Regions from separate parts of the Massilia sp. TWR1-2-2 genome, predicted to be linked through region 4. Evidence: predicted binding sites of a transcription regulator. Region 4 holds the regulator's gene; each other region holds the start of a gene.

Region 1 (7,543 bases), on a different contig from region 4:
CGGCCAGCTTTTACTTCACCGCGGCCAGCGCTGCGGCGGCCAGCTTGCGCGCGGGGCGGTTCTGGTACACCAGGCGCCACATGAACACGATGAGGAACATGACGCCGATCGAGAACACGATGTCGCCCGGTACGCGCAGCCACACCATCGTCTCCATGAAGCTCGAGTGGACAACTTCCGGCGAACGGGCGTACCAGACGCCGCGCGTGACGCTGGCCCAGGCCTGGTAGATGCCGGCAGGGACCAGCGACATGAATACCATCATCGCCAGGCCGAGGTTAAGCAGCCAGAACATCGGGCGAAGGGCCTTGTCGGACCAGGCCAGGCGGTCGGACAGGCCGCGCAGGCAGAACAGCAGCAGGCCGATGCCGAGCATGCCGTACACACCGAACAGCGCTGCGTGACCGTGCGCCGCCGTCATGTTCATGCCCTGCATGTAGTACAGCGCGATCGGTGTGTTGATCGTGAAGCCCAGCAGGCCCGCGCCGACGGTGTTCCAGAAGCCGACCGCGATGAAGCACAGGATCGGCCACTTGTAGGCTTGTACCCACGGCGCGGCCTGCGAGCGCTGGTAGTTGCGGTACGCTTCGATGCCGATGATCGACAGTGGCACCACTTCGAGCGCCGAGAACATCGAGCCGATCGCGATCACCGACGTCGGGGTGCCGGTGAAATACAGGTGGTGCAATGTGCCGAGGATGCCGCCGAACAGGAACACGATCGTCTCGAGCACGATGGCGCTGTTGGCCGACGCGGCGCGGATCAGGCCCAGGCGCGTGAACAGCAGGGCGATGACGGCGGTGGCGAACACTTCGAAGAAGCCTTCGACCCACAGGTGCACCAGCCACCAGCGCCAGTACTCGACCATCGAATAGTGGGTGGTGCGGCCCCAGGCCAGCGAAGTGGCGTAGAAGCCGCCGATGCAGACCGCGGCGAGGAACACCATGGCGATCAGGCCGCGGCTCTCCGACGGCTTTTTCAGCGCCGGCCACAGCCCGCGTCCGAGCAGCGTGACCCAGAACAGCAGACCGACGAACAGCAGGATCTGCCAGATGCGGCCCATGCTGGTAAATTCCAGGCCCTGGTTGCCGATCCAGAAGGCGAAGTCGACGCCCTGCTTTTGCAGGGTGCCGATCCAGCCGAAAGCGGTTGAACCGACCACGATGAACAGCAGCGCGTAGAACAGCACGTTGACGCCGAGCGCCTGGTACTTCGGTTCATGGCCCGAGATGGCCGGCGCGATATACAGGCCGGTGGCCAGCCAGGCGGTGGCGATCCACAGCACCGCGAACTGGGTGTGGATGGTGCGGCTGACCGTGTACGGCAAGATATCGGCGAGCGGGAAGCCGAAGAAGCTGTTTCCTTCGACCGAGTAGTGGGCGGTGATGATGCCCATGCCTACCTGGGCCAGGATCAGGCCGGCGACGACGAAGAAGTACTTGCGCGTCGCCTTCATCGACGGCGTCGGCTTCAGGTCGAACAGCGGGTCGTTCTTCGATGGCGTCGGGTCGCCTTCTTCCTTGTGCATCGAATGGAAGAAGATCATGCCGGCGATCGCGGCGATCATCAGGATGACGCTGGCGATCGACCACATGCCTGCGCCGGCGGTCGGCGTATTGCCAACCAGTGGCTCGTGCGGCCAGTTGCTGGTGTACGACAGGTTGCTCTGGCCCGGACGGTCGGTCGAGGCGGCCCATGAGGTCCAGAAGAAGAACGCGGTGAGGGACTCGCGGTCCGACGCTTTCGGCAGCGAGTTCGGCGTCATCGCGTACTGCTCGCGCAGCGCGTCGAGCGAGGCGGCGTCGCCGAACAAATCGTTGAAGTGGGCGGCGGTGCGGCGCACGGCTTCGGCGCGGATCGTCGACAGCGTCAAGGTGCCGGTGGCGGCGTCATAGGTATTGGCGCGCAGTTCGTTCTTGACCGTGACGTCGACGCGCGCCTTGTCGCCGATTTCAAGTTCGGCATACTTGCGCTCATGATCGCGCTGCGAGACCAGCTCCTGCAGCGCCAACGCCTCGCGGTGCAGCCAGTCGGCCGACCAGTCGGGCGCCAGGTAACTGCCGTGGCCCCAGACGGTGCCGAGCTGCTGGCCGCCGGCCGCCAGCCATGCCTGCTGGCCATACTGGACGTTCTCTTTCGTGTAAAGTACCGTGCCTTCGGTACTGCTTACCTGGATTGGGATGGGCGGCGCTTCGAGGTAGATTTCGCGGCCGACCCAGAGGAGGGCGGCGAACGAAAATACGCAGATGACCGCTAGCCAGGTCCATAGTTTGCGCGTGGCGTGCATACGATTCCTTATTGATGTTGTAGGTGTAAAGGGATGAGGACTAAGATGCATTTTATTTGCATGTTTTGGATGGTGCAAACCCGCTGTGTGGTCAAAACTAATCCAGATTAAGAATTTCGCAGGACGGCTCGGCGGCGGGAAATCGCACGTTGATAACGCCAGGAAAGCCGATGGTAGTGGGAACGAGGCGCCGCCGCCCATGATGTAGATCAAGTTTGCGCAAGAAGAACTGTTGCATGCAAATAAAGCTCCCACGCGCACATTTCGCCTTGTCGCCCCGAGTTGGCGTCACTACCATGGGTGCCGTTGCGGCTCGCCGTTGGCTTGCCATCGCGCCGCTGAAATGACACACGGGAGAACAATCATGATCCACACCGACGCGCCGATCCAGGCGAATCCGGCATCGCCGGCGGTCCACTTCGACGCGGCCCTGATCGCCAAGATGAGCCAGCAAGGGCCGCGCTATACCTCGTATCCGACGGCCGATCGCTTCCGCGCCGGCTACGGCCACGCCGACTATGCCGCCGTCGTCGGCCAGCTAGGCGAAGCGGCGCCGCGCCTGCCGCTGTCGCTGTACCTGCACATTCCGTTTTGCGAGTCGCTGTGCTACTACTGCGCCTGCAACAAGATCATCACCAAAGAGCACGACAAGGCCGCCATCTACCTCGAGTACCTCAAGCGCGAGATCAGCATGCAGGCCGCCTTGCTCGGCCGCGAGCAGCGCGTCGAGCAACTGCACCTGGGCGGCGGCACGCCGACCTACCTGTCGGACGAGCAGATGGCGTCGCTGATGGCGCACCTGGCCAGCTGCTTCGAATTCGCTGACGGCGACAGCGGCGAATACTCGATCGAGATCGACCCGCGCACGGTCGACCGCGAGCGCATCCTCTCGCTGCGGCGCCAGGGCTTCAACCGCCTCAGTCTCGGCGTGCAGGACTTCGACCCCGAAGTGCAGAAGGCGGTCAACCGCATCCAGCCCGACGCGCTCACGCTCGACGCCATCGGCGCCGCGCGCGAGGCGGGCTTTGGTTCGATCAGCATCGACCTGATTTACGGCCTGCCTAAGCAGAGCCTGAAAACGATCGGCGAGACGCTGGCCAAGGTGGTGCTGGCCAGTCCCGACCGGATCTCGATCTACAACTACGCCCACATGCCGCAGCTGTTCAAGTCGCAGCGCCTGATCGTCGACGCCGACCTGCCGAGCGACTCCGACAAGCTGGCCATGCTCGGCCTGTGCATCGAGCGCCTGACCGCCGCCGGCTACATTTACATCGGCATGGACCATTTCGCCAAGCCGGACGACGAGCTGGCGGTGGCGCAGCGCAGCGGCCAGCTGCACCGCAACTTCCAGGGCTACTCGACGCATGCCGACACCGACATGGTGTCGTGCGGCGTGTCGGCCATCAGCGCCGTCGGCGATTCGTACTGCCAGAACGAGAAGTCGCTCGAGCGCTATTACGCCGCGCTCGACGAAGGCCACCTGCCGGTGGCGCGCGGCATCGAGCTCACGCGCGACGACGTGATCCGGCGCGACGTCATCGGCCGCCTGATGTGCGATTTCGCGCTGAGCGTGCGGTCGGTCGAGCGCGCGCACGGCATCGAATTCGGCGTCTACTTCGCCGCCGAACTGCGGCGCCTGCGCGAATTCGAAGGCGATGGGCTGCTTGACATCAGCGACGCCGGGTTGACCGTGACGCCGGCCGGGCGCCTGCTGGTGCGCAACCTGTGCATGGTGTTCGACAAATACTTCGGCACGTCCAACGACATTGCGCTGCAGCGCATGCGCTACTCGAAAACCATCTGAACTGCGCGATTCTTAAACCAGTTCAAGCAATGGCCCGCCGCTTCGCATGCCCGCTGGCCAGTCGTGGGTGCGGCGCTCTACAATGGTTTTGCCGCATCCGCGGCTTTCCCGGAGATGTACATGAAGAACTTGATTTCCGCTGCGCTCGCGTGCGCGGCCCTCGCTCTGGGCGCACCTGCCCAGGCAAACGCCGACCTGGCAAAAACCAAGAACTGCATGGGTTGCCATGCGATGGACACCAAGGTGCTCGGTCCCGCCTTCAAGGAAGTGGCGGCCAAGTACAAGGGGCAGAAGGACGCCGAGACCAAGCTCGTCGCCAGCATTTCAAAAGGCAGTACGGGTACGTGGGGCGCCATGGCGATGCCGCCTAATCCGGTAAGCGCGGCCGAAGCCCAAACGCTGGCCAAGTGGGTGCTCGCACAAAAGTAGCCGTCGGTCTTGCAGGTGTGGGTAATGAAGCATGTCCGCGCCGCGACGAATACAGCAAACCTAAAGACCGTCGTTCCCGCGCACGCGGGAAGTCGGGTCCGCCAATGGCGGGCACGACGGTTTTTCGAGCTGTGGTTCTGCAACAGCCCCGCCTGCGCGCGCGTTAGCCGCAGCTACCGATGTAGTGGCATTCGCTGCAATGGCTGCAGCCATCGACCTTGTGCAGCGCGTGCGCGCCGCAGTCCGGACACTTGCGTCCCGCGTGCGTGCGCTGCGCCGGCGCGCTCTGGACCGCGCGGTACGACGTGTCGGCCGCGCCGCCGGCCAGCTGGCGCGCCAGTTCCACGGTCGGCACCTGGTCGCCGTTCTGGTCCAGGAACCCGCGCCGGATCAGCACCCGCTGCAGCATGAAGGCAATCGCCGCGACCTCCGAGTCGTGATACATCGGCACCTCGCTGCCATCGGCGCGCGTGAAACTGCCGCAGCGAACCGGCCCCTTCTCCCACACCACTTCGCGCATGTCCGCCAGCGCCCGCGCCACCGAACTGCCGGCGCGCGCCGCCAGCGACAGCAGCCGCATCGTCGAGGTGATCCACTGCTGGCCGTCGCTGCGCTGGTTGGCCGGCATGAAGAACTCGAACGGCCGCTCGATCACCACCGGCAGGCCGTCCAGCCGTCCTTCGGCGCGGATGAAGCTGACCGTCAGATACGCCGCCTTCGGCCCCTCCTGTGTTGTGTAGCGCACCTTGCAGGTGACCGATTCGAGTTCGCCCGATGGCCGGCTGTCGAAGCGCCGGCGCAGCGGATCTTCATCGGGCAGGACCGCCGACGACGGCGCCGGCGCCACACTGAGCACGCTGGCCAGGCCGGCGTTGGGCCGATACGTCGCCAATCCCTTCAGGCCAGCGCGCCAGGCATCGCGGTACAGGTCCTTGAAGTCGGCGTACGGATAATCGGCCGGCACGTTGACGGTTTTCGAAATCGCCGTGTCGATGAACGGCTGCACCGCCTGCATCATGCCCAGGTGGTCGCGCGCCGCCATCTGCAAGGCGGTGACGAATTGCGCGGGCAGGGCGGCGTCGTTGCTGACGTCGTGGCCGAGGTGGCGGTACAGCCGCCACGCGTGGTCCGCCACCTCGTAGCTGCGGGTGCCGCCATCGGCCATTCGCTTCTTGCGGTAGTAGACCCACGAGAAAGCCGGCTCGATGCCGTTCGACGCGTTGTCGGCGAACGCCAGCGTGATCGAACCGGTCGGCGCGATCGACAGCAGGTGCGAATTGCGGATGCCATGTTGAGCGATGCGCGCGCGCAGCGTCGGCGGCAGGCGCCCAATGAACTGGCCGGCCAGGTAGGCCTCGGCGTCGAAGCGCGGGAACGGGCCTTTTTCAATCGCCAGGTCGATCGAGGCGTTATAGGCGGCGTCGCGCAGGTCCTCGGCGATGCGTGCGGCGAGCGCGCGGCCGGCATCGCTGTCGTAGGCGACGCCGAGCATCACCAGGGCGCTGCCGAGACCGAGGAAGCCCAGGCCCACGCGCCGCTTGGTGCGACCTTCTTCGGCCTGCTGCGGCAGCGGCCACTCGGTGGCGTCGAGCGCCAGGTCGAGCATGCGCACGCCGACCGCGGCCACCTCGCGCAGGCGCGCGAAGTCGATCGCCGCCTGCGCCGTGAATGGCGCGTCGACAAAACGGGTCAGGTCGATCGAGCCCAGGTCGCAGCAGCCGTACGGCGGCAACGGCTGCTCGCCGCAGGGATTGGTGGCGCACAGCTGCTCGGCGTAGTACAGGTTGTTTTCGGCGTTGATGCGGTCGATGAACAGCACACCCGGTTCGGCATGGTCGTAGGTCGACTGCATCACCGCCTGCCACAGCAGGCCGGCGTCGAGCGTGTGGAACACCCACTTGCCGTCGGCGCGCTGGCTGGCGCCGGCGGCGATCTGGTCGTCGGACGGCTCGGCCGCGTGCACCAGGTCGAACGGCTGCTGGTCTTCCAGCGCCTGCATGAAGGCGTCGGTCACCGCGATCGACAGGTTGAAGTTGGTGAAGGCGCCGTCATGCTTGGCCGTGATGAAACGTTCGATATCCGGATGGTCGATGCGCAGTACGCCCATCTGGGCGCCGCGGCGCGCGCCGGCCGATTCGACCGTCTTGCAGGAAGCGTCGAACACTTCCATGTACGACACCGGCCCGGATGCGCGCGAATGGGTGCCCTTGACCTTGCTGCCGCACGGGCGGATGGCGCTGAAGTCGTAGCCGACGCCGCCGCCGCGGCGCATCGTCTCGGCCGCTTCGGCGACGGCGGTGTAGATGCCGGGCAGGCCGTCGTGCCAGCCGGTGACAGAGTCGCCCACCGGCTGCACGAAGCAGTTCATCAAGGTCGCCTTCATGCCCATGCCGGCCGCCGAGTTGATGCGGCCGGCCGGAATGAAGCCTTGCTGCTGCGCCCACAGGAACCGCGCGGCCATCGCTTCGCGCAGCTCCGCGCTTTCGTACTGCGCCAGCGCGTGGGCCACGCGCTCCTGCACCGCGGCGATGGTGTTTTCGCTGCCTTTGGCGTACTTCTCGCACAACACGTCGATCGACACTTCCTGCGCCGGAAGGGACCGGCCAAACATTTTTTCGCTCGCGTTCATTCTTGTCCTGAGTATAGTGTGCTGGCCGCCACGACGGCGCCAGCGCATCCACTATCGGCGAAGCGCCGACGAAAGTCCTTGAAGCAGGCTAAGGATTCAGGCACGAAACGCGAACCGTCAGGCGTGGCGCCGATGGCCTAGCGAGTACGCCCCGGCCCAGGTGGCCGCTGAAACGGCGTCAGGCGCTGCAGGAACAGGTCGAACGCGCCAAGGTCGAAGGCATCGATCGCGTTCTTGAAAAGCAAACCGAGTTCGGTGTCGCCTTCGAGCGACAGGCGGCGCCGGAAGAACAGGCTGTCCGGGTCTTCCTCGCGGCGCGCCAGCAGCCACAGGTCGTGCAGCGCCGCGGCGATAGCCAGGTCCGGCGTGGCGCCGGGGCCGTGCGCCGTGAAGC
Region 2 (7,543 bases), on a different contig from region 4:
TGCCGAGGTAGCTATCCGGCTTGCCAAGATCGCGCCCGGCAATGCGCCCGTCGGCTATCTGGTCGTTGCACCTCCCGGCCTGCCGATGGTGGACATCGGCCAGGATCTCGAGCTCAAACGGATCTACTTGCCGAGCCATTATCACGGAGGCGGCACCGGCAAGGATCAAACCAGTTCTCGATCACGGCATCGGTGCCGCAACCGTCGACGATTGCGTTGATCCTGGCAATGCTGATCGCCGGTTCGCTCGCCGCGAAGCGCCGCGACGGCCGCTGATACCGTCGGAAACCCCGCCTGCGCGGGAAGTCGGCTCCGCCAATGGCGGAGACGACGGTGTTGCGTTCGGTGGCTACGAAGATGACGTGTTTCGCCGCAGTATGATGTGCGTCGCCTTCTCCGACACTACCGATTCCACGCATTCGTAGCCAAGCGCGCGCAAATCGAGCCCTTCGAACAGCGGCTCGCCGCGCCCGAGCAACACCGGTGAGATGGCAATATGCAGTTCATCGATCAGGCCTTCGCGCAGATACTGCCGAATGGTGTCGGCCCCGCCGCCGATCCGTATGTCCTTGCCGCCGGCCGCTTCGCGTGCGCGGTCGAGCGCCTCGCGAATGCCTCCCGTGATGAAGTGGAATGTCGTGCCGCCCTCCATCTCGATGGAAGGGCGCGCATAGTGGGTCAGGATGAACGCAGGGACTTGATACGGCGGATTGTCGCCCCACCAGCCTTTCCAGTTCTTGTCCGGCCAGTCGCCGCGGTCCGGCGAGAACATGTTCCTTCCCAGGATCCAGGCGCCGGCGTTCTGAAAGCCGCGAGCGGCGAAAACATCGTCGACCCCGGTGGTGCCGCCTTCCTGGCCAAACACTTTTCCCTGAAACGTGCGCGTCGGGCGTAGCCACTGGTGCAGCTCCGTACCGCCGACGCCGAGTGGATTCTGGAGGTCCTGATCCGGACCTGCGGCGTATCCGTCCAGCGAGATGGTGAAACCTTCAACGCGAACTCGTGTCATCGTTTGACTCCATGCAGACGCCTCACTGGCGTGCCAACAGTATATGCCGATACCCCGGCACGGCAGAGGGCGACTCTGCCTTTCGTCGCTTCCGATGCCCGGCTGACGCGAAAGTAATTTATCATTGACGACAGTGAACTCAGGAGAACCATCATGTCGCTGGACTACCAGACCGGATTCGGTAACGAATTCGCCACTGAAGCGCTGGCCGGCGCGCTGCCGGAAGGGCGCAATTCGCCGCAGCGCGCGCCGTACGGCTTGTACGCCGAGCAGCTGTCGGGCACCGCGTTCACCGCGCCGCGCCACAGCAATCGCCGCTCGTGGCTGTACCGCATCCGCCCGGCCGCCATGCACGGCCACTTCACGCCGATCGATGGCGCCCGCCTGGTCAGCCGCTTCGACGGGCCGGCGCCGTCGCCGAACCAGCTGCGCTGGGATCCGCTGCCGATGCCCACCGAGCCTACCGACTTCGTCGCCGGCCTGGTGACGATGGGCGGCAACGGCAGCCCGGAAGCGGGCAGCGGCTGCGGTATCCACGTGTACGCGGCCAACCGCTCGATGGAGCGCTACTTCTACAATGCGGACGGCGAACTGCTGATCGTGCCGCAGTCGGGCGCGCTGGTGCTGGCGACCGAACTTGGCATTCTGCGCATCGAACCGCAGGAAATCGCCGTGATCCCGCGCGGCGTGCGCTTCCAGGTCCGGCTCGAAGGCGACAGCGCGCGCGGCTACGTGTGCGAAAACTACGGCGCGCTGTTGCGCCTGCCCGACCTCGGCGTCATCGGCTCGAACGGCCTGGCCAATCCGCGCGATTTCCAGACGCCGGTGGCCTGCTACGAAGACCTCGAAGGCGACCTCGAACTGGTGGCCAAATTCCAGGGCGGGCTATGGCGCGCCGACATCGCCCATTCACCGCTCGACGTCGTCGCCTGGCACGGCAACTACGCGCCCTATAAGTACGACCTGCGCCGCTTTAACACGATCGGATCGATCAGCTACGACCATCCCGATCCGTCGATCTTCCTGGTACTGCAGGCGCCGAGCGACACGCCGGGCGTCGACACGATCGACTTCGTGATCTTCCCGCCGCGCTGGCTCGCCGCCGAGAACACCTTCCGTCCGCCCTGGTTCCACCGCAATTTCGCCAGCGAGTTCATGGGCCTGATCCACGGCGCCTACGACGCCAAGGCCGAAGGCTTCGTGCCGGGCGGCGCTTCGCTGCACAACTGCATGAGCGGGCACGGGCCGGACGCCGCCACCTTCGACAAGGCCAGCGCCGCCGACACCAGCCGCCCGGACCGCGTCAGCGACACGATGGCCTTCATGTTCGAGACACCGACCGTCATCCGTCCGACCCGCCACGCGCTCGAATCGGCGCAGCTGCAAGAGAACTACGCCGAATGCTGGCGCGGGCTCGAAAAGAACTTCGACCCGTCGCGCCGCTAATACGCATACAAGGAAAAACCTGATTCAGTACTGAACGAGACGCGCGCGCCCGACCAGCAAAGCTGGCTCGGCTCGGCCTACTTTGTGGGCACCGACTTCCCGATCCAGAAACCTGCCGTTCGCGGTATTTCGCCGCGCCGGCAGCGATGAAGCGTATCGCGGTGGCGTGGCCATCGCCGACTAAATCGTCGACCTTTCCCTGGCCGCGCAATGCGGCGCGCTGGGGCCGGCAGCGCGGCCGCTGGCTGCCGCCGCCGGCGAATCGTCCTGTGCGGCTGGTGCGAGAAGCCAGGCAGCGCGCGCATCGGCTTTGGGAATGCCGCGGCACGGTGCTGCCGGCGCCAGCCGATTGGCCGGCGTGGCGGCGTAGCGCTTAGCCGCCGCAGCCGCCGCAGCACGATTTGCGCCCCGGTGCGTCGTCGGCGACGACAAAGCCGGCCGTCTCCACCGCCGCGCGCAAGTCGCGCGGCGCCGCCAGCACTTCATTGAAGGCGACGCGGGCGCGCGAATGCGCCAGCGTGATGTGGACGCTGTCGACGCCCTCCACCGATTCGATCGCCTTGGCTACCGCGATGGCGATCGCTTCGTTCTGCATGGCCGGGATGGTCATTGTTGTCGTTTCCATGTAATTTTTTCCTGTTGTGGTGTATTCAGCTTGTAACCGGGTCTGACCCGGTTTCCAATTTCAGCATAGGCAGAAATTGCGATGCGGTCCATCACATCCGGCCGTTCTTGCCCTCGTCTTTTCGAAAACCTAAACCAGATCAATTCCGCGCGCTGGCCGCCGGTAACTGCGCTTCCAGTTCGGCGCGCGTCACCTGTCCCAGGCGCGTCATCACCAGCTTGCCGTCGGGGTTGAACAGCAGCGTGGTGGGATAGGCCTGTACCTTGAACTCCTTCATCAGCGCGTCGTTGCCGGCGACGATCGGATAGGTCACGCGCAGCGCCTTGGCAAATTGGCGCAGGCGCGAGACGTTGTCGCCATCGGCGGCCAGCCCGATTACCGCCACGTCCGCGCGCGCGCGATAGCGCTTCAAGCTCGGGCATCTCCTTGATGCACGGCGCGCACCAGGTGGCCCAGACATTGAGCACCAGCCACCTGCCGCGATAGGTCTCCAGCGCGTGCGCCTGGCCCTGCAGGTCGGTCAGGTCCATCGCCGCCGCCGGCATGCAGGCGGCGACGGCAAGCAGCGCCGCGGCCACGCGCGCCAGCGGACGGCCGCCCATGCCAGCAAGGGTTCCCATCACATCTGGCCGGACAGGCCGATCACCAGCGCGCGGTTGGCGGTGAGCTGCACTCCCGTTACCTGGCGGCGCAGCGGCACCTGGTAGAAAGCGTACAGCTGCATCGACGACGGCAGCGTGTAGCTCAGGCCAGGGCTGGCGTACAGGAAGCGCCCGCCGCTGCTTGCCGGCTCCGCTTCGCTGCCGCTGTCGGCGCTCTTGTGAACATAATTAAGTTGTCCGAGTACGCCAAAGCCGCCGCCCAATCCCTTGCGTACGCCGAGGTCGAGCCCGAGCTGCGCGCCGGGCCGGTAGTTGTCGCGCGTGTTGAGCGCATGCTGGTACTGCGCCTGGGCGAACCAGGATAGGCCGATCTCGGTCAGCTTCTGGTGATAGTAGCCGCCCGCGATCAGGTCGGTGGTGCCATGGCGTCCTTGGCGTTGGCGATGTCGAACTTCCCGGTCGGTAGCTTGACGCCGAACGTGACGCCGGCGCTGGCCGGCTTCAGCGGGTTTTCCACGCTGAGCAACCGGTAGCGGCCGATGACGCGCACGTCGTTCAACTTGGTGAACTTCCACGTGTCGGTGATTTTCTCGCCGTGGTGATTATGAATGTGCAGGTGATCGCGCTGCACCGCCGCGGCGCTGACGGTGACGCCGAAGCGGTTGCCGAAGTTGTGGCTGTAGCTGGCCATCACATTGCGGTTGCGCGTGCTCACCTCGTCGTGGTGGGACGGCACTTCGCCCGGGTACACCTTGCGCGAGCCGAACATCGGCTGGTCCTGATTCATCTGCTCGTAGCGCACGTCGAAGGCATTGGCCGATTCGGCCAGCGCGCTTTCGGCCGTCCAGTTGCTGTTGACGGCGCAAAACGAAGCGCCACAGCTGGCTTGCGCGAGCGAGGAAGAGAGGACGGCGATGGCGGCCGCCAGAACGGTGAGCGTGGTTTTCATTATTTTTTTACCTGTGCTGGAAAGCCCGCGTGGGCTGGCGTTACTGATGATTTGTCGTGGCAGAAAAAATCATACTTTTGTGATGCATATTTTCCACATGATCTACGTCAAGTTTTCCTAAATGAATGAATTAGTCCTGCGGCTTGCTAAATATTTGATGTGTATCAATTTTTTAAGATGCATCTAAAATGTATGATTTGTTCATTGTCAACGGATGCACGTCGCATCTGACATAACCAGGTGAGAAGAAAATGAAAAGAACAATTATTTCGCAAGCCTTGATGGCTTTGGTCATGGGCACGGCCGCATTGGCGCCCGCGATGGCGCAGCATGGCGCTGCGCATGGCGCCCCGGCAGCCGGTTCCGCCGTCCAGTACCGCCCCGACGTCACCTTCACGCTGCGCACCGATATCGCCGACGGCAAGCTGGTGTTCATCAGCGAGAGCGGCGCCAGCAAAGGCACCGCCAACCCAACGCTGAACGTGGCCGAAAGCGCCATCGTGCAGATCAATCTGGTCAACGGCGACGGCGCCACCCACGACGTCAGCGTGCCTGACTTTAACGCCAAGTCGAACCAGATCAACGCCAAGGGCGCGAGCACCTCGATCGTCTTCAAGGCCGACAAGAAGGGCGTGTTCACATATATCTGCACGCTGCCGGGCCACGTCGCGGCCGGCATGATCGGCAAGATCATCGTCGGCGGCGCGGTGGCCGCGCCGGTCGCCAAGGGTGCGGACGTTTCGCAAAGCCCGTATGCGGTCGGCACGCCGGTCGGCGCGCGCGGACCTAAAAAGCTGACCGTCAACCTCGAGACGACCGAGATCGCCGGCCAGCTCGCCGACGGCACCACCTACCGCTACTGGACCTTCAACAACAAGGTGCCGGGTCCCTTCCTGCGCGTGCGCGTCGGCGACACGGTCGAAGTGAACATGGCCAACGCCAAGGACAGCCACATGATCCACTCGGTCGACTTCCATGCGGTGACAGGTCCCGGCGGCGGCGCCGCGGTCACCCAGGCGGCGCCCGGCAGCACCAAGAGCTTCACCTTCAAGGCGCTCAACCCGGGCCTGTATGTGTACCACTGCGCCACACCGATGGTGGCCCAGCACATCTCGAACGGCATGTACGGCATGATCCTGGTGGAGCCCGAAGGCGGCCTGGCCAAGGTGGACCGCGAGTTCTACGTGATGCAAGGCGAGATCTACACCGCGCAGCGCCACGGCACTCCCGGCGAAGCCGAGTTCTCGCTCGAAAAACTGCTCAACGAGCAGCCCGAGCACCTGATGTTCAACGGCACTCACGACGCCCTGACCAAGACGCACCGGATGGAAGCGAAAGTAGGCGAAACCGTGCGCATCTTCTTCGGCGTCGGCGGACCTAACCTGACGTCCAGCTTCCACGTCATCGGCGAAGTGTTCGACCGCGTCTATTCGCAGGCCGACCTGACGTCGCCGCCGGCGAGGAACGTGCAGACGACGCTGGTGCCGCCAGGCGGCGCGACAATGGTCGAGTTCAAGGTCGAGGTGCCGGGTCGCTATATCCTGGTCGACCATGCGCTGTCGCGGATGGAAAAAGGCCTGGCCGGTTTCCTCCACGTCGTCGGCAAGGACAATCCTGACGTGTTCCGCACCGCCAGCAAGCCGGACGCCGACTCGGGTCATTGATCGGCAGGTTTGATGACAAGACCCGCAGCTTGCGGGTCTTTTGTCGTTGTTGTTTTGCGTTGTTATTCTGAATATTGAAAAGGGCCGCCATGCTGACGACCAAGATCGACCGCCGCGAGTTTCTCAAGCGCCTGCCGCTGTTCGCCGACTTTTCGGCGCAAGAGCTGACCACGCTGGCTGCAGGGACGCAGGAGCTATATCTGCCGCGCGGCGCGCCGATTTTCCGGCGTGGCGATCCGTGCCGCGGTTTTCACGTCGTCATCTACGGCCAGGTCAAGCTCGGCTTCCTGTCGGTGCAGGGCGACGAGAAGATCGTCGAGATCATCGGCCCTGGCTTCAGCTTCGGCGAAGCGCTGATGTTCATGGAGAAGCCGTATATCGTCGGCGCCACCGCGGTGGCCGACAGCATGCTGCTCCACATCGGTAGTGTAGCCGTGTTCGCCGAGCTGGAACACAACCCGGCGTTCGCGCGCCGTATGCTGGCCGGCATGAGCCGCCGCCTGCATGGCCTGATCAAGGACGTCGAATCGTATTCGCTGCGCTCGGGCAGCCAGCGCATTGTCGGCTACCTGCTCAAGGACGAACCGGAGGGCGACGGCTCGCAGGTTACGCTCACTGTGAGCAAGAAGCTGCTGGCCTCGCGCCTGAACCTGACGCCGGAGTATTTTTCGCGCGTGCTGCACGACCTGTCCGAGCGCGGCATGATCGCAGTGAAAGGCCGGCAGATCACCATCCTCGATATCGAGCGGCTGCGCGGCTATGAAGGCTGAAACGAGGCCTTGATTGCGCGGCTGCGCACGACCGCGCGGCGCAGGTCGAGCGCCAGCAGCGCACTGGCTACTGCCAGCAGCGCGCTAGCGGGGCGCCCCAGCCAGGCCGGCAGCAAGGACGCGCCCAGCAGCGCGGCGAGCGCCGCGGCATGCCACCAGAACTGGCGCCGCGCCAGCGCATCGGGCAGGATCAGGCGGACCGGCGGCACCTCTCCTTTTTTTGCGCGCGGGTCCTGCTGCAGGTGATACCACAGCAGGAAAGGCACGATCTTGTACAGCATGCCGTTGACGGCGCCGATGGCGAAGCCGCCGATGAACAGGATGCCGGTGGCCAGCGCGGCTTGTGGCTGCGGCGCCAGCAGGTACAGCAGCGCGCTGCCGGCCAGGCTTCCCAGCGCCAGGCGCCAGTACAGCGTGGTGGCGTCGGCCTCGCGCTTGCGCGTGGCCAGCAGCTGCGCGCTGAGCGCGGCAAAGGCGA
Region 3 (7,543 bases), on a different contig from region 4:
ATCCTCGATTGCCACTTCCAGCGCCGCCGTCCCGACCCGCCGCGCCGACAGCACGATGCGCGCCCTGGCGTATTTTTGCGCGTTGCGCAGCACGTTGCCAACCGCGCGCAGCAGCAGCCGGCGGTCGCCATTGACGCTGCCGACCGCATCGTCGATTTCGAGCTCGACCGGACAATCGAGCAGCAGCGCGCACTCGCGCAGCGCCGGCGCCAGCGCGAACGGCGCCGCCGGCACCGCGCGTCCGCTGCCGATCCGCGCCATGCCGAGCAGCTCGGCGACCAGCGCGTTCAGTTCGGCCAGGTCGGCCTCCATCGCGTCGATGCGCGGCGTCAGCGTGCCATCGGGCGCCTTCGCGCGCAACAGCTCGAGGGCGAACTCGAGCCGCGCGATCGGCGTGCGCAGTTCGTGCGACACCGAATGAAGCAGGTTCTCCTGCGACGCCAGCAGCGACTCGATCCGCTCGCCCATGTGATTGATACGCTCGGCCAGCGGGTAGATGCTGGTGCGCGGACCGAAGCTGGCCCGCGCCGACAGCTTGCCGGCGCCGAGCTCGTCGGCCACGCTCGACAGCGCCTGCAGGCCTTGCCAGTGCTTGCGCGACCACAGCGCGATCGGAATCAGCAGCGCCAGTGCGACGATGACGTAGCGCAGCGCCTCCATCTGCAGCGCCAGGCCTATGTCGATCGGCAAGTCGCGCGCGTGGATGACCTCGTCGGCGCTGCCGATGTAGCGGTCGCCCTTGAGGTCGACGCGCCGGAAGAATGCCTTGTTGGCCGGGTCGAGCACCACGTCGCCGCGCTCGAGCGCCGCCAGGCGTCGCGCCGGCAGCTGCGCGCGGGCGCCGGCCAGTGGCATCAGTTCGATGTTTACGCGCGACACTTCGCGCACCTTGTTCAGCCGCGCCAGCCATTCGTCGGCCGGCGCCTGGTCGACGTATTGTTCGAGCAGGAAGATCTGCGCGGCCGCCTGGCGCCGCGCGATGTCGTCGAGCGGGTCGCCGAACAGCCGGCTCATGGCGAAGTAGACGACAAAGGTCGCCACCGTGATCGACAACATCACCAGCACGAAGAATCGGAAAAACAGGCGATTCACGGCGTCCCCGCCAGCCTTGTGGTGCACGACATAGTTTTTTCCCTGGCAGTATTGTATAAGAGCCGCGCCCGCGTCAGGGCATTACAAATGGATGACAAATGGCGGACAAATCGGGGGGGATTGGGCGGCCGCGACCCGGTAAGCTGCGTCCACATCAGGTTTTCCGTTTGCCCGCCTGGTTCGCAAGGATCGAGCGGGCTCTTTTTATTCGACAGTGTAGTTCGGTCGCTGCATGCGCGCCGGACCTGGATCAGGAGCTTTGTCCATGTCACCGGCTCAGTACACCCAATACATATTTCGCGCCGCGTTGCTCGCCGGCGCGGCTTTGCTGACCAGCTGCGGCGCCGGCGGCGGCGACCTCGCGCTCGGCGAAAGGCAGGCCGGGCAGGGTGTCGCCGTCGGCGAACCGAACGGCGCGGCGCCGGTGACGGCCGAATTCGTCGCCCACGCGCAGGCGGCCCCTTGCGCCGAGCAGCGCAATCGCCTTTTCATGGTCGACAAGCGCATGGTGTACTGGGACCGCGCCGGCAACTGCGGCGACAACGGCTACGCCCGCACGCTGTACGGCGCCACGCCGCAGCAGATATTCTGCTCGGCGGCCGATTCGATCGCCGGCCCGCGTGCCTTCTGCAACGACGAATCGTCGCGCGCACTGTTCAACACGATCGACGCCAATCGCCACAAGGCCGACCTGGGCCTGGGCAGCGGCCACCTGGTCGAACCGATCGACGTGCCGCCACGGGCCTGATAGCGGCGCACGAACAGGCAAATTTTGGGGGCGCGCCGTGTCGCACCGTAAAATGCGCACAGGCAAACTCTCGATACAGACAAAATGAAAAAGCTTCTCGCCATCACGCTGGCGGCCGCATGTGGTAGCGCGGCCGCCCAGACGCCCGCAGTGAACCGGATGCCCGACGGCAGCCGCGACCTGTACCTCGGGCTCGGTGCCGTATCGGCGCCGCGCTACGACGGCGCGCGCGAGCAGCGGATCAACGCGCTGCCGGTGCTGCAGCTGGCATCGAGTAACGGCATCTTCATCTCCGGCATGAGCGCCGGCATGCACCTGTCCGCCGCACCGTCGGTCGAATACGGCCCGCTGCTGGCGCTGCAGTTGCGCCGCAGCGCGTCCGGCAGCGCGAGCGGCATCGGCGGGGTCGACAGCGTGAGCTTCCCCGGCATCGTCGCCCAGCCACCGCTGGTGGTCGCTCGCAGCGCGAAGGCGAAGCAACTCGACGGCATGGACCCGATCGGCGCGCGATTGCAAGCGGGCGCGTTTTTCAACCTGTACCTGACGCCGCGCCTTCGCTTGACCAACAGCGTGCTGTACGGTTCTGGCAATGACAAAAAGGGCGCGACCTGGAGTGTCGCGGTGCAGCGCATCGCCGCCGAGCCGGCGCTGCACCACGCCGTCTCCGTCAGCGCCGGCCTGACCGTCGCCAACCGCGCGCACAACGACGCCTTTTTCGGCGTCGCGGCGGCCGCAGCACAGCGCAGCGGCTATGCCGCCTACCAGGCTGCCGGCGGCATCAAGGATGTGCACGTCGGCGCGCGCTGGAACTGGGCGCTGGCGCCATCGTGGATCGTCACGTCCGGCCTGCAGGCGTCGCGCCTGGTCGGCAGCGCCAAGGACAGCCCGCTGGTACAGCGGCCCGCCAACGTGACGGTTTCGACCGCACTTGCCTACAGGTTTTAAAGCACATGTCCCGGTTCCGACTTTTCCCTGCTCTGATTGCCCTGCTGCTGGCCGCCGGCGTTGCCGCTGCCCAGGCGCAGGACGGCGGCTGGGCGAGTTATCGTGACGCATACCGGGCGATGGTGGTGTTCGAAAAATACGGCAAGCCCAAGCATCTGATCCAGAGCCACTTCCAGGTCATGCCGCGCGAAAAAGGCGCCCCCATCGACGGCTTGCGCCTGTCGCTGCAGGGCAAATCGACGCAGCTGAACCTGCCGCTGGACGCCACCGGCCGCACCGTGTTTCCGCTGCTGAAGGCCGCTTACGACGAGAACGCCGCGCTGGTGCTGAACCGGCCGATCGGCCAGTACGTGCTGCGCCCGCGGGTAACGGTGCTGGTGCGGCCCGATGGCGTGTATGAGGCGGCCGAGCTGCGCGCCGCCTGCAACCAGGCGCTTCAATTCGCGCGCTATGCCGATGCATCGGCGCGCAGCCTGAGCTGCGCCGGGGTGCGCTTCGGCTTTGCCCGCAAGGGCGCCGCGCCGGTAGTGCGCGTGCGCAATGGCGACTCCGCGCAGGCCTTGCCGGTGGTCGACGGCGCCATCTTCGCCGACGACGCCGACGACGGCTTCAAGACGGTGCTGTACAGGTTCGGCGACGCGCCGGCGCGCGGCCAGGTGGTGACGCAAGAAGCGCCGCTGGGGATCGCGCCTGTCTTCGAGTGAATTAAAAAAGCAAGTTCGGAGTAAGTTCGGTCAAGCCCAGGACGACGGCGAGAACAGGTAGCCTTCGCCCCACACGGTCTTGATTTTTTCCGAGGCGGCGTCGTCGAAGCGGCGCCGCAGTTTGGAAATGCTGTTGTCGATGCTGCGGTCGAGGCCGTCGAATTCGATGCCCCGCATCTTTTTGAGCAACGCGTCGCGCGACAGCACCTGGCCGGCCGAGCTGGCCAGCACCAGCAGCAACTTGTACTCCGTATTGCTGAGCACACACTGTTCGCCGCGCCAGCTGACGCTGCGTTCGCTGGGCGTAATCGTCAGCGCGCCGAACACCAGCGGCTGGCCATCGGTGGTGGGGCGAGCGCTGGCGCGGCGCATCAGTGCGCGCAGGCGTGCCAGCAGCACGCGCGGCTGCACCGGCTTGTTGAGGAAATCGTCGGCGCCTTGCTCCAGTCCCGACACTTCATCGTACGAATCTTCGCGCGCGGTCAGGATCAGGATCGGCACCTCGCTGACGGCGCGCAGCTGGCGGCACACCACCATGCCGTCGAGGCCTGGCAGCATCAGGTCGAGCACGACCAGGTCCGGCGCGATGTCGGCGAAGCGCGCCAGCGCCTGGTCGCCGCGCGTGACGAGTTCGACCTCGAACTCGTAGCCGCTCAAATACTCCATCACCAGCTCGGCAAGCCTGGCATCGTCTTCCACTAGCATTACTCGAAACATGGCAACTCTCCTCGGCAGCCATTGTAGTAGAGCCAATGCCCAAAATCCCTTTCCGCGACACAAGCTGACATCTCGCCACACTTTCACGACACTTGCCACCCCACCAATTCGGGGTCAGACCTAGGTCTGACCCCGAATTGGTGCTGGAGCATCGGCGCGCAAGCGGCCAAGATTGATTTCACATATCGTTATCGCGCGCCGGCATATGACGCTAGCGTTGCATTGCCCAGCGGCACACGGTCAGCCGCTCGACCGACTGGAACACGATGTTCTCGACCAGCAGCCCGATGACGATGACGGCGGCCAGGCCGGCAAACACCTTGTCGGTGTAGGCTCGTTGCGGCTCTGGAAGATGCACCAGCCGAGCCCGCCCGCGCCGGAGGTGGTGCCGAACACCAGCTCGGCCGCGATCAAGGTGCGCCAAGCGAACGCCCAGCCTATCTTCAGCCCCGACAGGGTCGCCGGCAACGCGGCCGGAAATCAGGATTTGCACCATCAGCCGCAGTCCGCCAAGGCCGTAGTTGCGGCCGGTCATGCGCAGCGACTCACCGCGCGAAAGCCGGCGCAGGTGTTCAGCGCGAGCCGTGGACAAACACCGAAAATTGCCATTTGTACGACCGCCACATCGTTATTTCACAAAAAATCTACCCAACTGGATCTTTTACGCGCGAATATTGGATGTGCCCGTCTTGACTTACATCATGGATTTATTGCGCCCCGTCGCCTAGCATCGGCGTTGGTAATGTCGATACCGACAGGGTGCTGTCCGGCATCTGTCCCCCAATCTACGGGAATTGAGCAATGCGCCCTTTAGCGACCCATGCAGGCACCCGCGTCATCCATGAAGAACACGACCGCCTGTGGGCGGTGCTGCAGGCGATGCGTCATTTCGTCCGCGCCACCGCCGATGGCGGCAAGGCGCCCGCGTGCAAGGTGTTTCGCGCGATGCTGTTGTATATCGTCGACTATCCCGAAAAGCTGCATCACCCGAAAGAAGAGCAATTGTTCGCGCTGCTGCAGCAGCGCACCGGCACCGTTGACGAAGAGATCGCGCAGCTGAGCGCGCAGCACGTCGCCGGCGAAGCGATGGTGCGTGAGCTCGAACACCAGCTGACTCGATACGAACTCGACCGCGAAGCGGGGTTCGCGCCGTTCGCCCGCGCGGTGGAGGAGTATTGCGCCTACAGCCAGGCGCACATGCGGCTCGAAGAGGATATCGTGCTGCCGGCGGCCGACCGCTTCCTGACGGCGCAGGACTGGCTCGACGTCGATGGCTGGTTCGCCGCCAACTGGGATCCGCTGGCCGGCACCGCCTACAAGGACGGCTTCGACCGATTGTTCTCGCTGATTGTCAACATCACGCCGGCGCCGATCGGCCTCGCATCGGAAGCTTGAGGCAGTCAGAAGGTCGAGACGAAAAAAGGCCCCAAAACGGGGCCTTTTTTGATGCCATGTCGAACTCTGTTGGTCCGACGCTTTGCTTAGGCGGCGTTGGCGTTGACCGCGTCCCAGTTGACCAGGCCCCAGAACGACTCGACGTATTTGGCGCGGGCGTTGCGGTAGTCGATGTAGTAGGCGTGTTCCCAGACATCGCAGGTCAGCAGCGCTTTGTCGCTGGTGGTCAAAGGGGTGCCGGCGTTCGAGGTGTTGACGATGTCGACGCCGCCATCGGCTTTTTGCACCAGCCAGGTCCAGCCGGAACCGAAGTTGCCCAGGCACGACTTGGTGAATTCTTCCTTGAACTTGTCGAACGAGCCCCACTTGGCGTTGATTGCGTCAGCGACCTTGCCGCTTGGCGCGCCGCCGCCGGCCGGCTTCATGCCGTTCCAGTAGAAGGTGTGGTTCCACACCTGGGCGGCGTTGTTGAAGATGCCGCCGGACGATTTCTTGACGATTTCTTCGAGGGACAAGTTCTCGAACTCGGTGCCCTTGATCAGGTTGTTCAGGTTGGTCACATAGGTAGCGTGGTGCTTGCCGTAGTGGTACTCCAGCGTCTCTTTCGAGATGTGCGGAGCCAGGGCGTCCATTGCGTACGGCAGGGGTGGCAGGGTATGTTCCATGAAGTGTCCTTTTATTGATTGGGAAGAGCGTTGATCGTTGAAACAACTCTTATTGTAATTCGGATGCGGGTTCGTTGCATTTTTGCTTCTGGCGCGCTACTCCAGTAGCCCCTGCACACTGGCAACACCAACTTCCGCGCTGCCGTCGGCCAGCCGCACGAGCAGCCGTTCGTTGACCCGGATCGCCGCCGGCGAGTGCAGCACGTGGCCGCGGCTGTCGCTGACAATGGCGTAGCCGCGCTCGAGCGTGCGTTGCGGGTTGAGCAGTTCAAGCTGGGCCGACAGCGCCGCCAGCGCGTTGCGCCGCGCCCGCATCTGGCTGGCCAGGCTGGCGGCGAAGTGGCGTTGCTGCGAGGCGATCTCGGCGCACCAGCCACGCACGTCGGGACGATGGCGCGACCAGCGCGCGCGCAGCTGGGCCAGCGTGAAGCTGTTGCGGTTCAGCGGGGCGCGCACAGCGTGCGTCAGTGCCGTCGACAGCGCCACCACCTGCAGGCGCTGGTGGCCGATCCGCGCCGACGGGCTGATCAGGCGGCGCGCGTAATTGTCCAGGTTCAGGTTCGCCTCCGACAGGGTGCGCCGCATCGCGCGCCGCAGGTCGGTGCAGTCGGCCGACAATGACGCCATCCAGTCGGCGCGCGCGGTGGCGGCCAGCTCGGCGGCGGCGGTCGGCGTGGCCGCCCGCACGTCGGCGCTGAAGTCGGCGATGGTGAAATCGGTCTCGTGGCCGACGCCGGCAATGACCGGCATGCTGCAAGCGGAAATGGCGCGCGCCACTACTTCCTCGTTGAAACTCCACAGGTCTTCGATCGAGCCGCCGCCGCGGCACACCAGCAGCACGTCGACCTCGGCGCGGCGCGACGCATTGTTGATCGCCTCGGCAATCTTGTCGGCCGAGCCGAGCCCTTGCACCGGGCTCGGATACAGCACGATGCGAATGTGCGGCGCGCGCCGCTTCAGCGCGATCAGGATGTCGCGCAGCGCCGCCGCCTGCGGGCTGGTGACGATGCCGATGCTGCGGGTGAACAGCGGCAGGGCGCGCTTGCGGTCCTCGTCGAACAAGCCTTGCGCGCCGAGCTTCTCCTTCAGCCGCAGGAACGCTTCGAACAGGGCGCCGACGCCGGCGCGGCGGATCGACTCGACGTTGATCTGGTAGTCGCCGCGGGCGCCGTACAGCGTGACGAGCGCGCGCACCTCGACCTTGTCGCCTTCGCGCGGCATGAAGCCGGCGACCTGGGCGCGGCCGCGGAACATCACCGCGCGCACCTGGGCGGCGT
Region 4 (7,543 bases):
TACGGGCGCCTGCGCCCGCTGCACACCAACGCCGTCATCTTCGCCTTCGGCATCTGCGGCCTGTTCGCCACCTCGTATTACGTCGTGCAGCGCACCTGCCAGGTGCGGCTGTTTTCAGACACGCTGGCCGCCTTCACGTTCTGGGGCTGGCAGGCGGTGCTGGTGCTGGCGGCGATCACCTTGCCGATGGGTTTCACGCGCGGCAAGGAGTACGCCGAGCTGGAATGGCCGATCACGATCCTGATCACGGTGGTATGGGTGGTCTACGCAGTCGTCTTTTTCGGCACCATCGTCAAGCGCAAGGTCAAGCACATCTACGTGGCCAACTGGTTTTTCGGCGCCTACATCATCGCCGTGGCGGTGCTGCACGTGGTGAACGGCGCGAGCATGCCGGCCTCGCCGATGAAGTCGTACTCGGCCTACTCGGGCGTGCAGGACGCGATGATCCAGTGGTGGTATGGCCACAATGCGGTCGGCTTCATCCTCACCGCCGGCTACCTCGGCATGGTCTACTACTTCATCCCGAAACAGGCCGAACGCCCGGTGTATTCGTACCGGCTGTCGATCGTCCACTTCTGGGCTTTGATCTTCACCTACATGTGGGCCGGTCCTCACCACCTGCACTACACCGCGCTGCCTGACTGGACGCAATCGATCGGCATGGTGTTCTCGCTGATCCTGCTGGCGCCGTCGTGGGGCGGGATGATCAACGGGATCATGACCTTGTCGGGCGCCTGGCACAAGCTGCGCACCGATCCGATCCTGAAGTTCCTGATCGTGTCGCTGTCGTTCTACGGCATGGCCACATTCGAAGGTCCGATGATGTCGATCAAGACCATCAACTCGCTGTCGCACTACACCGACTGGGGCATCGCCCACGTCCATGCCGGCGCTCTGGGCTGGGTCGGGTTCATCACGATGGGATCGATCTACTACCTGATTCCGCGCCTGTCGGGCAAGAAGGAAATGTGGAGCGTGCGCCTGATCGATCTGCACTTCTGGGTCGCCACCATCGGCATCGTGCTGTACATCGCCTCGATGTGGATCGCCGGCGTGATGCAGGGCCTGATGTGGCGGGCGGTCAATCCGGACGGCACCTTGACGTACACCTTCGTCGAAGGCGTCAAGGCGACCTATCCGTACTACGTGATTCGCTTCGGCGGCGGCCTGCTGTACCTGTCGGGCATGCTGATGATGGCCTACAACACGCTGATGACGATGCGCGGCACGACAGCGGTCGACCCGACCATCCCGTCGATCACGCCTAAAAAATCGCACAAGACAGGAGCAGGTAATGAAGTTTTCGCATGAATGGATCGAGAAGAACCCTTGGCTGCTGATTGGCCTCGTGCTGCTCGTAATCTCGGTGGGCGGGCTGGTTGAAATTGTGCCGCTGTTTTTCCAGAAGTCGACCACCGAGCCGGTGGCGGGACTCAAACCGTACTCGCCGCTGCGCCTGGTGGGCCGCGACATCTACGTGCGCGAAGGCTGCTACAACTGCCACTCGCAGATGATCCGGCCGTTCCGCGCCGAGACCGAGCGCTATGGCCACTACTCGGTGGCCGGCGAATTCGTCTACGACCGGCCGTTCCAGTGGGGCTCGAAGCGCACCGGTCCCGACCTGGCGCGCGTCGGCGGGCGCTATAGCGACGAGTGGCATCGCACCCACCTCGACAGCCCGCGCGACCTGGTGCCGGAATCGAACATGCCGAACTACCCGTGGCTGGCAAAAGCGCGGCTGGTGCCGGCCGACGTGGTGCCGAAGATGCGCGCGCTGCAGCGCCTGTCGGTGCCGTACAGCGAGCAGGAAATCAACGACGCGCCGGCCACGCTGGAAGGCAAGACCGAGCAGGACGCGCTGGTGGCCTACCTGCAGGGCCTCGGCACGCAGATCAAGACAAGGAACTGACATGGCAATCGAACATATTTTTGACAGCGCGAGCAGCGTGATGACGGTGATCAGCTTCACCACTTTCGTCGGCATCCTGCTGTGGACCTTCGTGCTCAAGCGCGGACAGGATTTTGCGACGGCGGCGGCACTGCCGTTCGCCGACGAGGAGGACAGCGGTCATGGCTGATTTCACCAACGGCTTCTGGGACTACTACATCGCCGTCATCACGCTGCTGTCGATCGCCGGCTGCGGCCTGCTGCTCTGGTCCCAATCGATCCACCGCGTCAAGGAGATCCCGGAAGGCTCGCCCGCCGGTCCCGGCACCACCGGCCACGTATGGGATGAAGACCTGACGGAGCTGAACACGCCGATGCCGCGCTGGTGGATGTGGCTGTTCTACCTGACGATCGTGTTCGCGCTGGTGTACCTGGTGCTGTATCCGGGCCTGGGCAGCTACGCCGGCAGCTTCGGCTGGAAGTCGTCGGGCGAATACCAGACCGAACTCAAAAAGGCGGACGCCGAATACGGCCCGCTGTTCGAGCGCTACGCCAAGCTCGATCTGAAGACGGTGGCGGCGGACCCGCAGGCGCAGGCGATCGGCGAGCGGCTGTTCCTGACCTACTGCGCCCAGTGCCACGGCTCTGACGCGCGCGGCAACAAGGGCTTTCCGAACCTGACCGACGGCGACTGGCTGTACGGCGGCGACGCGGCGATGATCAAGACGACCATCATGCACGGGCGCAGCGGCATGATGCCGCCGATGGGCGCTGCGGTGGGGTCGGACAAGGACGTCGAGAACGTCGCCCATTACGTGCGCAGCCTGTCGAACCTGACCACCGATCCGATCAAGGTCGCCTTCGGCAAGCAGAAGTTTGCCGCCTGTGTCGCCTGCCACGGCGCCGACGGCGGCGGCAACCAGGCGCTGGGCGCGCCGAACCTGACCGACAAGGTGTGGCTGTACGGCGGTAACGCCGACACCATCATCGAGACGGTCAACAAGGGCCGCAGCAATACGATGCCCGCGTTCGACGCCTTCCTCGGCGAGCCGAAGGTGCACCTGCTGGCAGCGTACGTGTGGGGCCTGTCGAATCAACCGGCGGCGGTGCCGAAAAAATGAACGAGGCAGCGCCGCGCGAGGCAATCATCAAGATGTACGCCAAACGCGAGGAAATCTATCCGCGCGAGGCGAAGGGGCCGTATGCGACGCTGCGCTGGGCCTGCGTGTGGCTTACCCAGCTCGTGTTCTACGGCCTGCCGTGGCTGAACTGGAACGGCCGCCAGGCGGTGCTGTTCGACCTCGGTGAGCGCAAGTTCTATATTTTTGGCGTGGTGCTGTGGCCGCAGGACTTCATCTACCTGGCCGCGTTGCTGATCATCTGCGCCTTTGCGCTGTTCCTGGTGACGGCGGTGGCAGGACGGGTGTGGTGCGGGTTCGCCTGCCCGCAGACGGTGTACACCGAGATTTTCATGTGGATCGAGCGGCGCATCGAAGGTGCGCGCAGCGCCCGCATCCGGCTCGACCGCCAGCCCTGGAGCGTCGGCAAGGCCGCGCGCAAGGTCGCCAAGCATTCGGCCTGGCTGGCGGTGGCGCTGTTGACGGGCCTGAGCTTTGTCGGCTACTTCGTGCCGGTGGAGCGCCTGGCGAACCAGTTGTGGAATCTGCAGTTGTCGTCGTGGGAGACGTTCTGGGTGCTGTTCTATGCGCTGGCAACCTACGGCAACGCCGGCTGGCTGCGCGAGCAGGTGTGCAAGTACATGTGCCCGTATGCGCGCTTCCAGAGCGCGATGTTCGACCAGGACACGCTGATCGTCACGTATGACGTGGCGCGCGGCGAGCCGCGCGGCGCGCAGGCCAAGGCGGCGCCGGAAAAAAGCTTCGCCACGCTGGCGCTGCCGAAAGCGGGCGACTGCATCGACTGCAGCCTGTGCGTGCAGGTGTGCCCGACCGGCATCGACATCCGCGACGGCCTGCAGTACGAGTGCATCGGCTGCGCCGCCTGCATCGACGCGTGCAATACGGTGATGGCCAAAGTGGACAAGCCGCCAGGACTGATCCGCTATTCGACCGGCAATGCGATGGCCAACGGCTGGAGCATGGCGCGGGTGCGGCGCCAGCTGGTGCGCCCGCGCATCCTGGTTTACTGCGCGCTGCTGGGGGCGATCGTGTTCGCCGTCGGCGCCGCGCTGGCGCTGCGCACGCCGCTCAAGCTCGACGTCATCCGCGACCGCGGCGCCATGGGGCGCGAAGTCGAGGACGGCATCATCGAAAACGTCTACCGGCTGCAGGTGATGAACACGGCCGAGAAGGCGCATACGTTCCGCGTGTCGGTGTCGGGGCTGGCGTCGATCAGCCTGGCTTCGCCCGAGCTGGCGCGACTCGAAGGGGCCAGCGCGCGCGCCGTGCCGGTGCGGGTGAGGGTGCCGAGGAGCGCCGCCGCGACCGGATCGAACCAGATCGAGTTCGTGCTCACGGCGCTCGACGACCCGGCGCTGAAGGTGACCGAAAAAGCGGTCTTCATCGTTCCGAAACCATGATCAAGGAAATCTCCATGCCAATCGCATCGACTGTCGCATCCCCGGCCGCAGCGCCGGTCCGTCCGTGGTACAGCCACCGCTGGCCGTGGTTGCTGATGATCGGCCCTGTGTTCGTGCTCGTCGGCGGCGGCGTGGCCGGCTCGCTGGCGCTGTCGCGGCCCGACGCGATGGTGGTCGACGACTACTACAAGCAGGGCAAGGCGATCAACCAGGATTTGCGGCGCGACCGCGCGGCGACGGCGCTGGCGATCGCGTTCGAGGCAAGCTACGACGCCGGCGCGGGGGTGCTGAGCGGCGCGGTGACCAGTGGCGGCGCGCCGCTGCAGGCGCCGCTGCACATCTACCTGGCGCACCCGACCCAGCCTGGCAAGGACCTGCAGCTGCTGGCGCGGCCCGGCAGCGACGGCCGCTTCGCGGTGCCGGTGGCAAAGCTCGAAGCGACCCACTGGCAGGTGGTGGTGGAGGGCGCGCGGCGCGAATGGCGGGTGGCGCGCAGCTGGAGCTGGCCGCGCGAGAGCGCGCTGGCGATCCACGCCGACGCACCGACGGCGCCGGCGCCGTGAGGGGCAGCATGCGGCGGCTGGCGATGACGGTATTGTGGCCTTCGTTCCTGGCGGCGGCGCTGGCGGAAGGCTGCGTGTTCTCGGTGTTCGATCCGGCCGACCTGGCGTACCTGGCGGCGTCAGGCATTACGCCGACGGCGGTCTACAGCGTCGGCTTTTTTGCGTTGTGGAGCGTGTGTGCCCTGTCGAGTTTGCTGACGATGTATCTGGTGGTCACGCCGCCCGACCAGCGGGCGCCGTTTTAATCGTGGGCTTTACGCCATCGGGCTGCAGCGCTCGGTGCCGGCGGCCATTGCCTTGAGCAGCGCCGGCTGCAGCAGCGTCACTTCGCGCTTGTCGACCTTGAGCAGGCCCTGCTTCTTGAAGCGCGACAGCAGCCGGCTGATGCTCTCGATGGTCAGGCCGAGGTAGTTGCCGATGTCTTCGCGCGACATGCGCAACTGGAACGCGGTGGCCGAATAACCGCGCGCGGCGTAGCGGGCCGACAGGTTGGTGAGGAAAACGGCGAAGCGCTGCTCAGCCTGCATGTTACCGAGCAGCAGCATGACGTTTTGCTCGCGCGTGATTTCGGTGCTCATGATGCGGTGGAAATGGCGCAGCAAGGTCGGCACGTGCGCGAACAGGTGCTCGAGGCCGTCGAACGGAATCTCGCAGACCTCGCTGTCTTCGAGGGCGACGGCGTCGCAGTGGTGGCGTTCGCCGCTGATGGCGTCCATGCCAAGCAGTTCGCCGGCCATCTGGAAGCCGGTAATCTGCTCGTCGCCGGCGGCATTGACCTGGTAAGTCTTGAAGTGGCCGAAGCGGATCGCGTACAGGCTGCGGAATGGCTGGTCCATCTGATACAGGCGCTCGTCGCGGGCGATGCGGCGGCGCAGGCCGATCACTTCGTCGAGGCGGACGATTTCCGCCGCGTCAAGGCCCATCGGCAGGCACAGCTGGTGCATGCTGCAGTTGGCGCAACTTGCCTTGAGGGCAGTGATGTTCAGCTGCGGCAGAGCGGTTGGTGACGAAGAAGCAAGCATTGGCGGCATTCAAGTTGCGGCATGTCCGCGGCGCGGACATCCACGTTCATTATACGCCTGCGTATGGACGAATTCGCCGCAGCCGCGTCAATGCGCTGGCGGAGACGTGAATCTGTCGCGCCAAGCCGCGCAAACCACAGGGCAGCGCCGCGTCAGCGCTCCTGCCAGCGTCCCATCGCGGCAAATGACAGCGTGACATGCCGGTTCGCCTGCGACAGGAAACCGATCTCGGCGCTGCTGTCTTGCAGATGCAATAACTGGCCCGCCATCACGTCGTACATCGGCAGGCTGCCGGTGGGCCGCGCGCACAGGTGATAGCGGATGATGCCGTGTTCGCCGAGGACGTCGATGTTGACGGCCGAGTCGAGCCGGATGCGGTAGCGGTCGCCGGTGCTGCCGCCGATGACGTGAAAGTAGCCGTGGGCCTGGAATTCGCGGCGCTGCTCGGCGTTGAGCAGGCCGAGCAGGAGCGACAGCGCCCGTTGCTCGGCATGGGCCCGTTGCAACGCCTCTTGCCGCAGCTTTTCGCGCGTGCGCCGTGCTGCCTGCCACCACGCGGTGCAGCGCGCGAAAAGCCAGCTTGCCCGATCCAGCACTGGCAACTTAGCCGCCGACGATACGCGGCACCATGACCACTTCTTCCATGGTCGGATCGAAGGCCGTGATCGCCCGCTTGGCGTCGGTGCGGCTGATGGCGCCGAACGCGGCGTATCCCTGCTTGACCAGGCGGTCGAAAGTCTTCTGTGCGGCGGCGATTTCCCTGGAATTGGCCATGTTCCAATTCATTTGCCGGTGACCAGAGTCGTCCATGATATTCATTGCGCCAATTGGCGATGCGTGTGCGTTATCCATCATTCCTCCTCGACAGCTGAGACGTTACCGAACCACTACCTGCTGTAGACACCGGCGCAGCAGGCAAAGTGGCCCGGGATCAATGCAGAATTTGATGTAGATCAAGGAAATGTTTGAACAGTGAGCAGAACTGCTCGACAGCAGAGGAGACTCTCTTGCTCTACGCCAAGATGAGCTCCATGCAAATCGTCACTATCGACCCGGGTTCCTGGCCGGCCCCGACCGCGCCGCAGCAAAGGCGCTGCAGCCAGAAACGGCCGCTCATGCAGGGAGACATCTTGGAAACTACTTTTGGCGATGCCATGGCGAACCCGGCCGGTGCCGACCGCTACCAGCCCAGTTTGCTGACGGTGAACGGCAGGATCGGCCGCCTGCGTTACTTCACCTATTGCTGCGTGCTGACAATGGCGGTCTTGTGCGTAGCCACCGCCAGTGTCGCGGCTTTTTCACCGATGGTGGCGATGACGGTGATTTTGACCTCCTATCTGGCGTTCATCCCCGCGACGTTCGTGCTGATGATACGCCGCCTGAACGACCTGGACCGCTCGGGCGGGTGCTCGCTTGCGGCGATCGTGCCGTTCGACAACGTTGCGCTTGGGCTGTATGCGACCTTCGCGCGGGGCTCGGCGGGCGCCAACCGCTTTGGCCCAGCGCCCGTTCCCAATTCGCGCGCGACCGT

The links. Region 4 encodes FNR, which switches genes on or off when oxygen is low (the NO sensors DNR and NnrR bind a similar motif). Its sites were predicted from a motif close to TTGATNNNNATCAA; they were not measured.
Region 1: a site for FNR is predicted at 2,487-2,500, ahead of hemN (oxygen-independent coproporphyrinogen III oxidase). Genes of this name have one in related genera too.
Region 2: a site for FNR is predicted at 4,786-4,799, ahead of nirK (copper-containing nitrite reductase). Genes of this name have one in related genera too.
Region 3: a site for FNR is predicted at 4,896-4,909, ahead of ACP7DD_RS17455 (hemerythrin domain-containing protein). Genes of this name have one in related genera too.

What each region holds. Positions count from the first base shown of each region.
Region 1 covers NZ_JAFCWM010000004.1:123,702-131,244, forward strand. The annotation lists gene ACP7DD_RS05550 (nitric-oxide reductase large subunit) at 11-2,287, opposite strand; gene hemN (oxygen-independent coproporphyrinogen III oxidase) at 2,652-4,091, shown strand; gene ACP7DD_RS05560 (c-type cytochrome) at 4,212-4,520, shown strand; gene ACP7DD_RS05565 (adenosylcobalamin-dependent ribonucleoside-diphosphate reductase) at 4,684-7,149, opposite strand; gene ubiT (ubiquinone anaerobic biosynthesis accessory factor UbiT) at 7,287-7,543, opposite strand, start outside.
Region 2 covers NZ_JAFCWM010000004.1:114,646-122,188, forward strand. The annotation lists gene ACP7DD_RS05485 (hypothetical protein) at 1-220, shown strand, start outside; gene ACP7DD_RS05490 (dihydrofolate reductase family protein) at 350-1,009, opposite strand; gene hmgA (homogentisate 1,2-dioxygenase) at 1,163-2,455, shown strand; gene ACP7DD_RS05500 (cation transporter) at 2,829-3,080, opposite strand; gene ACP7DD_RS05505 (TlpA family protein disulfide reductase) at 3,220-3,492, opposite strand; partial or broken gene ACP7DD_RS05510 (TlpA family protein disulfide reductase) at 3,524-3,700, opposite strand; gene ACP7DD_RS05515 (transporter) at 3,700-4,092, opposite strand; gene ACP7DD_RS05520 (hypothetical protein) at 4,089-4,631, opposite strand; gene nirK (copper-containing nitrite reductase) at 4,883-6,295, shown strand; gene ACP7DD_RS05530 (Crp/Fnr family transcriptional regulator) at 6,385-7,065, shown strand; gene ACP7DD_RS05535 (hypothetical protein) at 7,053-7,543, opposite strand, start outside.
Region 3 covers NZ_JAFCWM010000018.1:20,802-28,344, reverse strand. The annotation lists gene ACP7DD_RS17485 (ATP-binding protein) at 1-1,092, opposite strand, end outside; gene ACP7DD_RS17480 (hypothetical protein) at 1,358-1,840, shown strand; gene ACP7DD_RS17475 (MipA/OmpV family protein) at 1,925-2,785, shown strand; gene ACP7DD_RS17470 (hypothetical protein) at 2,791-3,489, shown strand; gene ACP7DD_RS17465 (response regulator) at 3,520-4,206, opposite strand; partial or broken gene ACP7DD_RS17460 (ABC transporter permease) at 4,418-4,794, opposite strand; gene ACP7DD_RS17455 (hemerythrin domain-containing protein) at 5,008-5,601, shown strand; gene sodB (superoxide dismutase [Fe]) at 5,688-6,266, opposite strand; gene xseA (exodeoxyribonuclease VII large subunit) at 6,363-7,543, opposite strand, start outside.
Region 4 covers NZ_JAFCWM010000001.1:250,450-257,992, forward strand. The annotation lists gene ccoN (cytochrome-c oxidase, cbb3-type subunit I) at 1-1,311, shown strand, start outside; gene ccoO (cytochrome-c oxidase, cbb3-type subunit II) at 1,295-1,909, shown strand; gene ACP7DD_RS01340 (cbb3-type cytochrome oxidase subunit 3) at 1,911-2,078, shown strand; gene ccoP (cytochrome-c oxidase, cbb3-type subunit III) at 2,071-3,009, shown strand; gene ccoG (cytochrome c oxidase accessory protein CcoG) at 3,006-4,427, shown strand; gene ACP7DD_RS01355 (FixH family protein) at 4,442-4,990, shown strand; gene ACP7DD_RS01360 (hypothetical protein) at 4,987-5,235, shown strand; gene fnr (fumarate/nitrate reduction transcriptional regulator Fnr) at 5,245-6,021, opposite strand; gene ACP7DD_RS01370 (hypothetical protein) at 6,165-6,614, opposite strand; gene ACP7DD_RS01375 (hypothetical protein) at 6,616-6,786, opposite strand; gene ACP7DD_RS01380 (DUF805 domain-containing protein) at 7,020-7,543, shown strand, end outside.